3 regions of the Nocardia sputi genome follow, and region 1 is predicted to be linked to each of the others. Evidence: riboswitches for the same ligand, from Rfam matches in the RefSeq annotation. Region 1 holds a riboswitch; each other region holds the start of a gene.

Region 1 (4,194 bases):
AGCTGGGGCAGCCAGGGCAGCGAGCCGGACCAGGCCGCGATGTTGCCGACGATCGCCAGCCAGGTGAGCCACTGCAGCCCGGTGAGGGTGGTGAGGGGGATGGTGGCGAGCACCTGCGCCGCTTGCGCCATCGGTGGCGTCGGTCGCACCGTCCGCTCGGCGACCGCCACCGCGGGCGTGGTCTGCTCCAGCAGGTCGGCGAGCGCGCCGAGGCGGGGATGGTCGTAGACATCGGCGACCGTGATCTGCGGATACCGTTCGCGCAGCGCGGTGACCAGTTGCGCCGCCGCGAGCGAGCCGCCGCCCAGATCGAAGAAGTCCGCGTCGAGATCGCCGACCTCCGCGCCGAGGATGGAATCCCACAGCCCCGCAACCCACTGGGCGGTGCCGGTCAGGTCGTTGTCGTCGTCGTCCTCGGCGGCATTGGGCAGCGGCCAGGGCAGCGCGTCCCGGTCGACCTTGCCGGAGGTGCGGGTGGGCAGCTCGTCGACCACCGCGAGCCTGGGCACCAGCGGCGCCGGGAGTTGTCCGGCGAGGGCGGCTCGCGCGGCCTTGGCATCGAAGTCCGTCCCCGGCCCGGTCAAATAGCCGACCAGGAGCTTGTTGCCCGCCTTCGTGGTTCGGATGGCCGCCGCGGCGCCCGTGACGCCCGGGAGGTGCTGGAGAGCGTTGTCTATCTCGCCGAGTTCGATGCGCCGACCGCCCAGCTTGATCTGATCATCGGCGCGGCCGAGGAAGATCAGCCCAGCGCTGTCGTTGCGGACCAGATCGCCGCTGCGGTAGGCGCGCTCCCAGCCGACGGAGTTCAGCGGGGCGTACTTCTCGGCGTCCTTGACCGGGTCGAGGTAGCGCGCGAGACCGACTCCGCCGATCACCAATTCACCGGATTCGCCCTCGGCCACCGGATTGCCCGCTGGATCCACCACGACCAGATCCCAGCCGTTGAGCGGCAGTCCGATCCGGATCGGCCACCGGCCGTCCAAGCGCGCGGCGCACGCGACGACCGTCGCTTCCGTGGGGCCGTAGGTGTTCCATACCTCGCGAGCCGAATCACCGTTGCCCGCAAGGCGTTCGGCGAGTTCCGGCGGCACGGCCTCGCCGCCGAAGATGAGCAGGCGCACCGCCTCCAGCGCCTCGACCGGCCAGGTCGCCGCCAGGGTCGGTACGGTCGAGACCACGCTGATCTCCCGCCGCACCAGCCAGGGACCGAGATCAGCTCCGGTGCGCACCAGATCGCGTGGGGCGGGCACCAGGCAGGCGCCGTTGCGCCAGGCCAGCCACATCTCCTCGCAGGAGGCGTCGAACGCGACCGACAGACCCGCGAGTACCCGGTCACCGGGACCGATCGGAGCGTCGCGGAGGAACAGGTCCGCTTCGGCGTCGACGAAGGCGGCGGCGTTGCGATGAGTGACCGCCACGCCTTTCGGGGTTCCGGTGGAACCGGAGGTGAAGATGATCCAGGCGTCGTCGCCGGGGCCGGGCAGCGTCGACCAGGTCTCCTCGCGCTGCCGCTCCGCCGCGCGGATGCCCGCGGCGGTGGTCTCGATGCCTTGCGCGGTCACGATCGCGGTGACCTGCGCCTCCCCGAAGACCAGTTGGGCGCGCTCGTCCGGGTCGTCGGCGTCGACCGGCACGTAGGCGGCGCCGGAGTACAGGATGGCGAGAATGGTGACGTAGAGCTCGCGGGTGCCCGAGGGCATGCGCACGCCGACCCGGTCGCCCGGCCGCACGCCCGCCGTGGCGAGGCGAGCCATGGTCTTCTCGATCTCGACGACCAGCTCCAGGTAGGACAGCACGACTCGGCCGTCATCGATGGCGGGGGCATCGGGGTGCGCGAGCGCCGTCGCGGTGAGGATGTCGACCAGCGTCCTGGCCGCCGGCGCGTGATCGCCGCGCGACAACGGACGCGCCGGCGCGTCGACCTCTGTCTCGAGCTCTGTCTCGAGCATGGTGCTCTGTGCACCTCCCATCGACCTGCCTCACACTTTCCTGTTGTTGTGTCATAGCTGGGTTACCAAAGGGCAAACGCCATGCTGGCCAGTTGTCCACGGTACCCGGGGTTGTCGTCGTTTGTTGTTCACCGGACGGCGCGCGGGAGCGGCCGGTGCTGCGGGTGTTGTTGCAGGTGAGCCCGCTATTTACGGCTTTCCGCAGGGCAACGGCTGGTCGGCGGGTCAGTCTCGTGCATTCGCCACGAGATCGCTGAACCGAGGGTGTGATTCCGCTCATCGAAGTGGTCGGTTGCCTCCCGCACGGTGGTGCCGAACGTCGAGTCGCGGATCGCGGCACCGGGCGCGGTGGCAGTCGTCTGTCGCCGAGGGGTCCACGATTTCGCGAGGCAGGCGCGGCTCGCGTGTCTTCGTGGGGGTGCTTGTAATGGCTCCCACATGGTGGTTAGGTCCACGCGGTGCTCGTGGGGGACTCGGGTCGGATGTGGTTGACAGTGCCGGGGCGCTTCTGCCACTCTCGGGTCAGGTCATGAGTGCCAGTGCAAAGCCCCGGCTTGCTGGCCGGCAACCCTCCTCCGCGGTGGGGTGCTCCGGGTGACGACCCGGCCGCCGCCCGACCGGGCGCGGCAAGCGCGGACTCGACGACTCATCTGATCGCGGGTCCCTTAGCCGACGGGATTCACGTGATGACTACTGCCCTCGACAACGCCTGTGCCGCACTCGCCCAGGTCTCCGGTGACCAACTGCGCGTGCCGCTGGTGCAAGGCGGAACGGCGACCTACGCCAACTTCGACTACGCGGCGAGTGCGCCCGCTTTGACGCAGGTCAGCGAGCGTGTGCAGCAGCTGCTTCCGTTCTACGCGAGCGTGCACCGCGGTGCGGGCTACGCCTCCCGGATCTCCACCGAGTGCTACGAGGCCGCTCGCGGGTCGGTCTGTCGGTTCCTCGACACCGCCGACGACCAGGTGGTCGTCTTCACCCGCAACACCACGGACTCGCTCAACCTGCTCGCGTCCTGTGTCCCCGGCGACACGGTGGTGCTCGACATCGAGCACCACGCCAACCTCCTGCCGTGGACCAGGAATGGAAGGCGCGTCGTGCAGGCGGCGGGCACGGTCGAGGAGACGATCGGCAAGCTGGTCGCCGAACTGTGCAGCAGGCCCGCGGCTTTGCTCGCGGTGACCGGCGCCTCGAACGTGACCGGTGAGGTGCTTCCGCTGGAGCGTCTGGCCACCATCGCCCACCAGTGCGGCGCCCGCATCCTGGTGGACGCGGCGCAGTTGGCGCCACATCGGCGGATCAGCCTGCGCGACACCGGCATCGACTATCTGGCGTTCTCCGGACACAAGCTGTACGCGCCGTTCGGTGCGGGTGTGCTGGTGGGCAAGCGGGATTGGCTCGACGCGGCCCAGCCGTACCTGGCCGGTGGTGGGGCGGTGCGCGAGGTGCGTACCGACGGGGCCGAGTGGGCGCCTGCTCCGCAGCGGCACGAAGCCGGTTCGCCGAATGTGCTCGGCGCCGCCGCGCTGGCCGCCGCCTGTGACACGCTCGGTGCCATCGACGCCGAAACCCTTGCCGCGCACGAGCATCGGCTCGCCGACCGCCTCCGCGACGGCTTGGCCGCGATCCCCGGCGTCCAGCTGTTGCGCATCTGGACTGACAGTCCCGACTCCGTCGGCATCGTCGCCTTCACACTCGCCGACTTCGCCCCCGGCCACGTGGCCGCCTATCTCTCCGCCGAGCACGGCATCGGCGTGCGTGACGGACGTTTCTGCGCCCATCCGCTGCTCACCCGCCTCGGGCTGGCCGGCGCCCTGCGCGCCAGCATCGGCCTCGGCACCACCTCCGCCGACGCCGACCGTCTCGTCGAGGCCGTGGACACCCTGGTGCGCACCGGCCCCACCTGGGACTACACCGTCACCAACGGCCTGTGGAATCCCACCCCCGAAACCCGCCCCTTCACCTCCACGGCTCCCGCCGGCGCTGCCCCCTGCTTGGTCGGCTGAGTCCGCGTACGCCCGATCAGGGCAGCGCCGCCGGATACTATCGCCGTATTCGAATCCGAGCTGAGGCGAACTTATGAGCACGCTGCCCGTCTGGGCCACCGATCCGGGGGCCCTCCTCATCACAGAGGAGGGCTACGCGGCGCTTCCCGAAGACATCCAGCGGCAGATCGAGGTGGTCGACGGCCATGTGATCATCTGCCGCAGTGGGACCTTCGAGCACAACAATGTGGCGCGGCGAC
Region 2 (4,194 bases), on a different contig from region 1:
GCTGGACCGGGAAGGCCGCCGCCTGCGCGCGGCTGGCCGAGGAGGTGTCCACGCCGGTGCTGATCTTCCTGGACGCCGACGTGCGGCTGGCCCCCGCGGCGCTCGCGGCGGCGGTCGGCGCGCTGCGCAGACGAGGAGCGGCGCTGGTCTCGCCTTGGCCGCTGCAAGAAGCGGATTCGATGGCGGAGGCCCTCGTGCAGCCCCTGCTGTGCTGGTCGTGGGCCTCGACGCTGCCGATCGCCGCGGCCGACCGGAGCCTGCGGCCGTCCACGGCGGTGGCCTGCGGCCAGTTCCTGGTGTTCGACAACGCCGTGTACCGCGCTGCGGGTGGCCACGCGGCAGTGGCCGGGAGCATCACCGAAGACCTCGACATCGCCCGTACGCTGCGACGGGGCGGGCACTCGACCGTTCTGGCGGCCGCGGGACCGCTGGCTCGAACCAGGATGTATCACGGCGCCGCCGAACTGGACGCCGGCTACACCCGGTGGCTCTGGTCGGCCTACGACGGCACGATCACGGGCGGAGCGGCGGTGGGACTGCTTGCCGCCCTTGCCTATTGGGTGCCGCCCGCGGCGGCCGTGCTGGGCCGGGGCTCGGCCCGGCGGACAGGTGTGATCGGCTGGCTCGCCGCCGTCACCGGGCGGCTGCTGGCCCGCTCGACCGAAACCGGCGGTCCGCTGCGAGGCTCCGATGTGCTGGCCGCCGCGGCGCATCCGGCATCAGTGGCGGCGTATCTGCTGTTGTGGGCGCGTTCGCATCGGGCCCGCCGCCGCGGCACGGCGCGCTGGAAAGGTCGCTCGCTCGCTTGAGCCGACCGTGCCGCGGCGGCCGCGACCTCACGGCACCGCGGTGATTCCGACCGTCGGCAGGAAGAAACAGGACTTGGCGCCGTTCTGAACCGTGCCGAACACCGCGGCCAGCACGGTGCCCTTGCCGGTGTCCACCGGAATCGCACGCACCCCGCCCATCGGGAGGGCCGCGACGAGGAAGTCCCGGATGGCCTGCTCGGCGCCCGGCCGCAGGTCCGCTGGGACGGCCGCAGGAATCATCGCGCGGGCGATCTCCGACAGCGGCCCCATGGCGGCCGTGCCGCTGCGGCCGGTACTCAGGTTCAGCCAGGCGACCTGCATGCCCGCGGTGTTCGGGCCGTCCGGTCCGAGGCCGTAGGGCACGAAGGTGAACATGGCCTGCCCGGATTTGACCGCACTGAGGTCCAGGCCGGGGATCTGCACGGTGTTCTTCGGCCACGGCCCCGGAATGGCGCCCGCGACAGCGGGCGCCAGACCGGCCGTGGTGTTGTCGAGGCAGAACGCGGACGCGGTCGGGTAGGCGAACGGCTGGATGCCGAGCGCACGCAGCGCGTCGACCGCGGCGTGATAGGCGCCGAGCAGGTCACCGGGGGCGGCGATCGGCACGACTTGGTCGGAGAACGCGGGAATGGTCGCAACCGGGGCCGCGAGCGCGGCGCCGGGCCCGGCGAGCACGAGGGCGATCGAACTGGTCGCGACAGCGGACAACTGGGTCAGACGGCGCAATATGGTCACGAAACCTCCTCATCGGCGGAACGATCGAGGGGCACAGTACTCCGGCAAACGCGCCCAGCAGCCGGGATTGCGCACAGCAATTTTGCGGTGAGTCTCGTTTGCCCGGAACGGGAGACTTGCGGGGCCGACCTGTGTCCCGGCCCCTCGGCGAGAACCGTATGCTGCATCGAGCCGCCGACTTTCGGCTGGACGCCCTCGGTGATCACGCGACCGGCGCGCACCCGCGCTCGACAGAGCAGCGCATGCCTGGTTACTACAAAGACCCGATGAGACCGCGTGGGACAAGATCTACGCTCACGGTGATTAGTTTCCTTGTTCCAGCCTTCGCTTGCTGGGCATCATGATTCGGCTCGACCCTGACACCCGCTGACGGGAGGGTTGACGCCAACCATCCAGAGCGACTGAGAGACCTGGCTCGTCGACGTCGCAGCAACCCCCCGGTCACCGGGTGCGGGTGCTTCCGCCGGGACCGATGGAGGAACCGAAGTGCTCGAACCGCGCCGCCGCATTCCCAGCCGACCGTTGCCGACCGGCGTCGCGGACACCGAGTCGTACCAGGGCGAGCTACTCGCCCGCACCGAAGTATCTGGAGTTGCCTCGTGATCCCAACCCGTCACCGAATCGCCGCGCTGGCCTGTGCGCTCGCCGCGGCCGCCACCGTGGCCGCCTGCGGCAGTGATTCGGCCGCGCCAGGCGCCGACGCGGGACCACCGCAGCCGGGCGGCACCTTGCGCTACGGCCTGTCCCAGGCGCCGACCTGCTCGGATCCGGCGCAGGCCGGTACCAACCAGACGCTGTACGTCGCCCGGCAGATCGTGGATTCGCTGACCGACCAGGAACCGGCGACCGGCGAGCTGAAACCGTGGCTGGCACAACGCTGGGAAGTGAGCCCCGACGCGAAGGTGTTCACCTTCCACCTGGCCGACGGCGTCACCTTCAGCGACGGCACGCCGCTCACCGCGGACTCGGTGCGCAACACCTTCGACTCGATCGTGCGGCTCGGCTCGGGCAAGGCGCCGCTGGGCAGCAGCTATCTCACCAACTACGTCGGCACGACCGCGGTAGACCGGCGCACCGTCCGGGTGGAGTTCAGCAAGCCCAACGCGCAATTCCTCCAGGCGTCCTCGACCACCCAGCTCGGCATCCTGGCCGACGCGACCACGAGCAAGCCCGCCGAGCAGCGCTGCCTCGGCGACAACGTCGGCAGCGGGCCGTTCACCTACGCCGCCTACCGCCAGGACGCGGCGGTGACGCTGGCCAAGCGCACCGGCTACCACTGGGGCTCGGCGGTGTTCGCCCATCGCGGCGAGGCCTACCTGGACAAGATCGAGTTCACCGTCGTGCCCGAATCCGGGGTGCGCACCGGCAGTCTCGCCTCCGGGCAGCTGGACGCGATCAGCGACGCGCTGCCGCAGGACGCCCCGCAGATCGAAGCGGCGGGCGGACGCGTGCTCAGCACCGCCAACCCGGGAATTCCGTTCGGATTGCAACCCAACGTCACCCGCGGTCCGCTGCGCGATCCGGCGGTGCGGCACGCGCTCTTGCCCGCGATCGATCGCAAGCAACTGGTGGACACCGTGCTCGGCCCGCAGTTCGAACCCGCCACCAGCGCGCTGGCCGGCACCACCCCTGGCTACACCGACCTCTCGGCGCACCTGGCCTACGACCCGGCGAAGGCGCGCACTATCCTCGACCAGGCCGGGTGGGCGCCCGGCGCGGACGGCATCCGGACGAAGAACGATGAGCGGTTGAGCTTCTCGGTGCTCTTCAGCCAGGTGTTCGCGGGCAACCAGGCGATCCTCGAACTGGTCCAGCAGCAGCTGCGGCAGGTCGGCGTCGAGCTGAAACTGGACCTGGTGTCGGTGGCGGAGACCACCGCGCGGCAGAACAGCAAGGATTTCGACACCGCCTACTTCAACACCACCCGCGCCGACGGCGACATCCTGCGCACCTCCTTCGGACTCGACGGGCGCAATCTCAATGTCCGCGGCCCGATCTCGTCGCTGGACGACGCGTTGAACGGCCAGCTCGACACGGTGGACCCCACGGCACGAAACGGGTTCATCCGCACCGCGCAACAGCAGGTCCTCGAGGCGGGGTTGTTCATCCCGACCGTCGAGCTGTCCCAGGCCATCGGAGCGGGCCCGAACACGCGGGATCTGAAGTTCGAAGCGTCGGCGCGCTTGCAGTTCTTCGACACCTGGCTGAGCGGACGATAGTCATGGCGCGCTACTCGGCGCTGCGGGTGCTGCAGGCGATCTGGGTGCTGTGGGCGGCGTTCACGCTGTCGTTCGTGGTGCTGTACCTGCTCCCGGCCGATCCGGTCTCGATCGCGGCCGACGGCGGCGGAGCGGGCACACCGGTGGACAAGGCCGCCATCGCCGAATTGCAGGCCCGTTACGGGCTGGATCGGCCGCTGTGGGAACAGTACTGGACCGCACTCGGGCACGCCGTTCGCGGTGATCTCGGGCATTCCATCGCGACCGGGCAACCGGTCACCGGCGCGATCGGCGACGCGCTGCCCGCCACGCTCGAATTGACCGGCGCCGCCCTGCTCTTCGCGGTCGTCGGTGGCGTCTCGCTGGCGTTCGCGGCGACCCATACCCGTCGACCGTGGCTGCGCAGCGCCCTGGCGGCGTTGCCGTCGCTG
Region 3 (4,194 bases), on a different contig from region 1:
TCACGACGAAGGCGATGAGCAGGGCGAGCCCGGCGACGAGCAGCGCGAGGGTGCTTCCGGCCAGCCAGCCGTCGTCGGCGGCGCGGCTGAATCCGTACACAATGGCGATCAACCCGAACGTCACGGTGACGGCACCGGGCACGTCGTATCCGCCGCTGCGCGGAGCCGGGAGGTCCTTCGCCACCCAGGCCAGCGCCCCGAGCAACGCCAGCAACGCGATCGGCGTGTTGACCAGCAGGCACCAGCGCCACGACGCGTACTCGGTGAGCGCGCCGCCCGCGATCAGGCCGAGCGCGGCGCCGCCCGCGGAGATGCCCGCGAACACGCCGAAGGCGGTGGCCCGCTCACCCGGCTCGGTGAACGTCACCGACAGCAGCGAGAGCGCGGCCGGGGCGAGCAGCGCGGCGAACGCGCCCTGCAACGCGCGTCCTGCGAAGAGCTCCGCCCCGTTCTGCGCGAGACCGGCCAAAGCCGAAGCGCCGGCGAAACCGATCAGGCCGATGATGAAAATTCGGCGGCGCCCGAGGTAGTCGGCCAGCCGGCCGCCCAGCAGCAGGAGACCGCCGAAGATCAGCGTGTAGGCGGTGAGCATCCATTGCCGGTTGCCGTCGCTGATGTCGAGATCGCGCTGCGCGAACGGCAGCGAGATGGTCACGATGGTGGCGTCCAGGACCACCATGAGCTGGGCCGATGCGATCACTGCCAGCGCGAGCCAGCGCGCTGAACTGCCCGGCTTTCGCGATGCGTGCACCGCTGTCGCGGTTTCGGTCACGTTGTCTCCTCGTTCCTCGATGTCGGGAACCATCCTGTCATTGAGCGACATTTGGCGTCAAGCGCAAAATGTCGTAGTACGACATTTGTCGGTTACGGACAGGAAAACGGCGGATTGCGTTACCATGAGGACATGCTCGAGTCATCGGCGCCGATGGGCGCGGGCGCAGCGGCCGACCAGGCCCCGGCGACGGCAGGACTGCGCGAACGCAAGAAGCAGCAGACCAGGCTGCGCATCATGGCGGCCGCCCTCGATCTGTGTGATACGCAGGGCTTCGACGCGACCACCATCGAGCAGATCGCCAACGCGGCGGATGTCTCACCGCGCACGATCAACCGCTATTTCGACAGCAAAGAGGACATCGTCCTGGGGCCCGTCCACGACTTCGGGCGCACCATCGCCGAGACTCTGCGCGGAATGCCCCGCACGGGCAACGAGCTCGAGGCGTTGCGCGAGGCCTTCCTGCAGGTGGTCGATCGAGCCTCCGAGGCCGGTCCGGCCGACCCGCTGTCGTTCCGGCAGTTCCAGAAGGTACAGCGGATTCTGCGCAGCAGTCCGTCGGTCAGCGCGCGCAGTCTCGAACACGCCGACGACAAGCGGACCGCGATCGCGGCGGTGGTCGCCGAGCGCCTCGGTGCCGAACCGGACGCCCGTGCGGTGCGGCTCATCGTCGGCACCTGGCAACTGATCGGCCATGTCGGCATGGAGTGCTCGGACGACTTGTTCCTGGACGAGGATCTGGCCACCGCGGCCGAAGCGGGACGCACCGCGTTCACCGAGACCTTCGACGAATTCGTGCGCGTCTGCCGCGTCGCGCCGCAGCCCGGCGGCGAGTGAAGTCGGTGGAGGATTTCGGAGGCTGACCGACCGCCGGTTATGATGCCGGGCAGGTCATGAGTACCAGCGCCAAGCCCCGGCTCGCTGATCGGCAACCCTCCAACCGCGGTGGGGTGCTCCGGGTGATGACCTGGCTCCCGAAAGCCGGGAGCAAGCGCGTAGTAGGAGGTCGCCGGCATGTGTTGTCGTACACACCGCTAACCCCCCGAATACCGGCGAACACCTTCTTGGGAGCAAACCATGAGTGAATCCATCGCGCCCGGGGCCGTGCAGGACCCGGTGCAGTGGTCCTTCGAGACCGAGCGCAGCCGTGCGGGCCGGACCACCGACGGCACGCACGCCCCCGCGCTGCCGGTCCAGCGGACCGGTTCGCACACCTTCGGCGACGCCGCGCGGGACGGATCAGCCCTGCACAGCCGCGTGGCTACCATCGGGGATGTGCGTCCCCTCGTGATTCACCGTGCGTCGATGACGCATTCTCAGCTCACCCTCGAGGCACAGCTCGTCCTCGGAGTCGCTTCCGGACCGGTCCGCTCCGCCGTCGGCGTCGGCGTCGGCGTCGGCGTCGGCGTCGGCGTCGGCGTCGGCGTCGGCGTCGGCGTCGGCGTCGGCGTCGGCGTCGGCGTCGAGACCATGCCGACCGATCTGCGCGCCGGTTTCGCGGCGGCGGCGACGTGACCGTGGGTACCGAACAGAGCGTGCGGGCCTCCGCCATCGTCCTGCCGCCCCCGGATGGACAGCTCGGCACCGTGGCCATCGGCGATGTGCGACTCGAGAACGGAGCGGTCATCCCGGACGTGCACCTCGCGGTGCAGCGCTGGGGTGAGCTCTCCCCCGCGCTGGACAACGTCGTGCTGGTCGAGCACGCCCTCACCGGCGACTCGCACGTCGTCGGTAGACCCGACGACGTGCACCCGATGCCCGGCTGGTGGGACGGCATGGTCGGGCCGGGCGCGCCGCTGGACACCGACGAATGGTGCGTGATCGCGACCAACGTGCTCGGCGGCTGTAAGGGCAGCACCGGGCCGTCATCGCTCGCTCCGGATGGGAAGGTCTGGGGCGCAAGGTTTCCCGAGATCTCCATCCGCGATCAGGTGACCGCGGAGGCCGCTCTGTTCGACCTGCTCGGCGTCGAGCGGCTCGCCGCCGTGGTCGGCGGGTCGATGGGCGGCATGCGGGTGCTGGAATGGATGGTCGGCGCACCCGAGCGGGTCGCCGCCGCGCTGGTCCTCGCCGTGGGCGCCCGCGCTACCGCCGACCAGATCGGCACCCAGACCACCCAGATCGCGGCGATCAAGGCCGATCCGGACTGGCAGGGCGGCGACTATCACGGCACCGGCCGCGCTCCGCTGACGGGCATGGCCCTGGCCCGGCGGATCGCGCACCTGACCTACCGCACCGAGTTCGAGCTCGATCACCGGTTCGAGAACAGACCTCAGGACGACGAGGACCCGTGGACCGGCGGCCGCTACGCGGTGCAGAGCTATCTGGATCACCAAGCCGAAAAGCTGTGCAAGCGTTTCGATCCCGCCACGTATGTGCTGCTGACCGAGGCGATGAACCGCCACGACGTCGGCCGCGACCGGGGCGGCATCGAGGCGGCGCTCGCCGCGACGCCGGTGCCCTGCGTGGTCGGCGGCGTCGACTCCGACCGGCTGTACCCGCTGCGGACCCAACAGGAGCTCGCGGATCTCCTACCCGGCTGCGACGGACTCGAGGTGGTGCACTCGCGTGACGGGCACGACGGGTTCCTCACCGAGGCGGCCGCGGTGTCGAAACTGCTGACCGAGACCATGCGACTCGCTCGGGACGGCATCCGGACCAAGCGCTGACCGGCCCCGAGCATTCGGTGCCGGGCCGTCACCCCGCCGCTGCTCGTCGGGCCGCCTCGATCCGGTTGATGTTGGTTTCGATCCAGTCCCGCAGCGCCGCGATGGGCGTGCGCAGGCTGTGGCCGAGTTCGGTGAGCGTGTAGTCCACCCGGGGCGGGACGGTGGGATGCACTGTGCGCGTGACGAATCCATCGGCCTCGAGTTGGCGCAACGTCTGCGTCAGCATCTTCTGGGAGATGCCGCCGATCCGGTGGCGCAGGTCGGTGTATCGCAGGGTGCCGTCGGCGAGCGCGTCGATGATCAGCACCGTCCACTTGCCCGCGATGTGGTCGAGGACCTCCCGCGTGGGGCACTTCGCGGAGTACACATCGGCGGGCAGGCCGGAACTTTCCACGTAGGTGGGCACCTGATGGAGTGTAGCGCACTATAAAGTGCCGTCTTTCCATTGGAGTGTCACTCTCCGATAGTAAGAATCATGGAGATACAGCAGATCTCGGTGTCCGAAGCGATTCGGGGACGTCGTACAGTGCGGCACTACCGCGCCGACCCCGTGCCATCCGCACTTGTCGACGAGGTGGTCGAGTTGGCGATGCAAGCACCGAGTGCGTGGAACATGCAGGACCGGTCGATCGTGGTGGTGACCAGCGAGTCCGGCCGCGCGGCGCTGTCGGAGGCGGCGTTCGGCCAGCCGCAGCCGAGAGAGGCGCCGGTAGTGCTCGTCTTCGTCGCCGATCCCGCCGCCTGGCGCGACCA

What was found. A riboswitch is a leader RNA that binds a small molecule or an ion and turns the genes downstream of it on or off. The one in region 1 is predicted to bind S-adenosylmethionine.
Region 2: another riboswitch for S-adenosylmethionine. It lies ahead of M8859_RS34020 (ABC transporter substrate-binding protein); the one in region 1 lies ahead of M8859_RS19915 (aminotransferase class V-fold PLP-dependent enzyme).
Region 3: another riboswitch for S-adenosylmethionine. It lies ahead of M8859_RS10180 (hypothetical protein); the one in region 1 lies ahead of M8859_RS19915 (aminotransferase class V-fold PLP-dependent enzyme).

The regions. Positions count from the first base shown of each region.
Region 1 is NZ_JAMFLC010000015.1:67,352-71,545, forward strand. It holds gene M8859_RS19910 (Pls/PosA family non-ribosomal peptide synthetase) at 1-1,949, opposite strand, end outside; SAM riboswitch class IV at 2,475-2,588, shown strand; gene M8859_RS19915 (aminotransferase class V-fold PLP-dependent enzyme) at 2,636-3,955, shown strand; gene M8859_RS19920 (Uma2 family endonuclease) at 4,029-4,194, shown strand, end outside.
Region 2 is NZ_JAMFLC010000037.1:31,662-35,855, forward strand. It holds gene M8859_RS34010 (glycosyltransferase family 2 protein) at 1-809, shown strand, start outside; gene M8859_RS34015 (hypothetical protein) at 837-1,544, opposite strand; SAM riboswitch class I at 1,930-2,023, shown strand; gene M8859_RS34020 (ABC transporter substrate-binding protein) at 2,144-3,763, shown strand; gene M8859_RS34025 (ABC transporter permease) at 3,766-4,194, shown strand, end outside.
Region 3 is NZ_JAMFLC010000005.1:207,545-211,738, reverse strand. It holds gene M8859_RS10190 (MFS transporter) at 1-772, opposite strand, end outside; gene M8859_RS10185 (TetR family transcriptional regulator) at 905-1,609, shown strand; SAM riboswitch class IV at 1,662-1,772, shown strand; partial or broken gene M8859_RS10180 (hypothetical protein) at 2,012-2,287, shown strand; gene metX (homoserine O-acetyltransferase MetX) at 2,323-3,441, shown strand; gene M8859_RS10170 (winged helix-turn-helix transcriptional regulator) at 3,470-3,847, opposite strand; gene M8859_RS10165 (nitroreductase family protein) at 3,917-4,194, shown strand, end outside.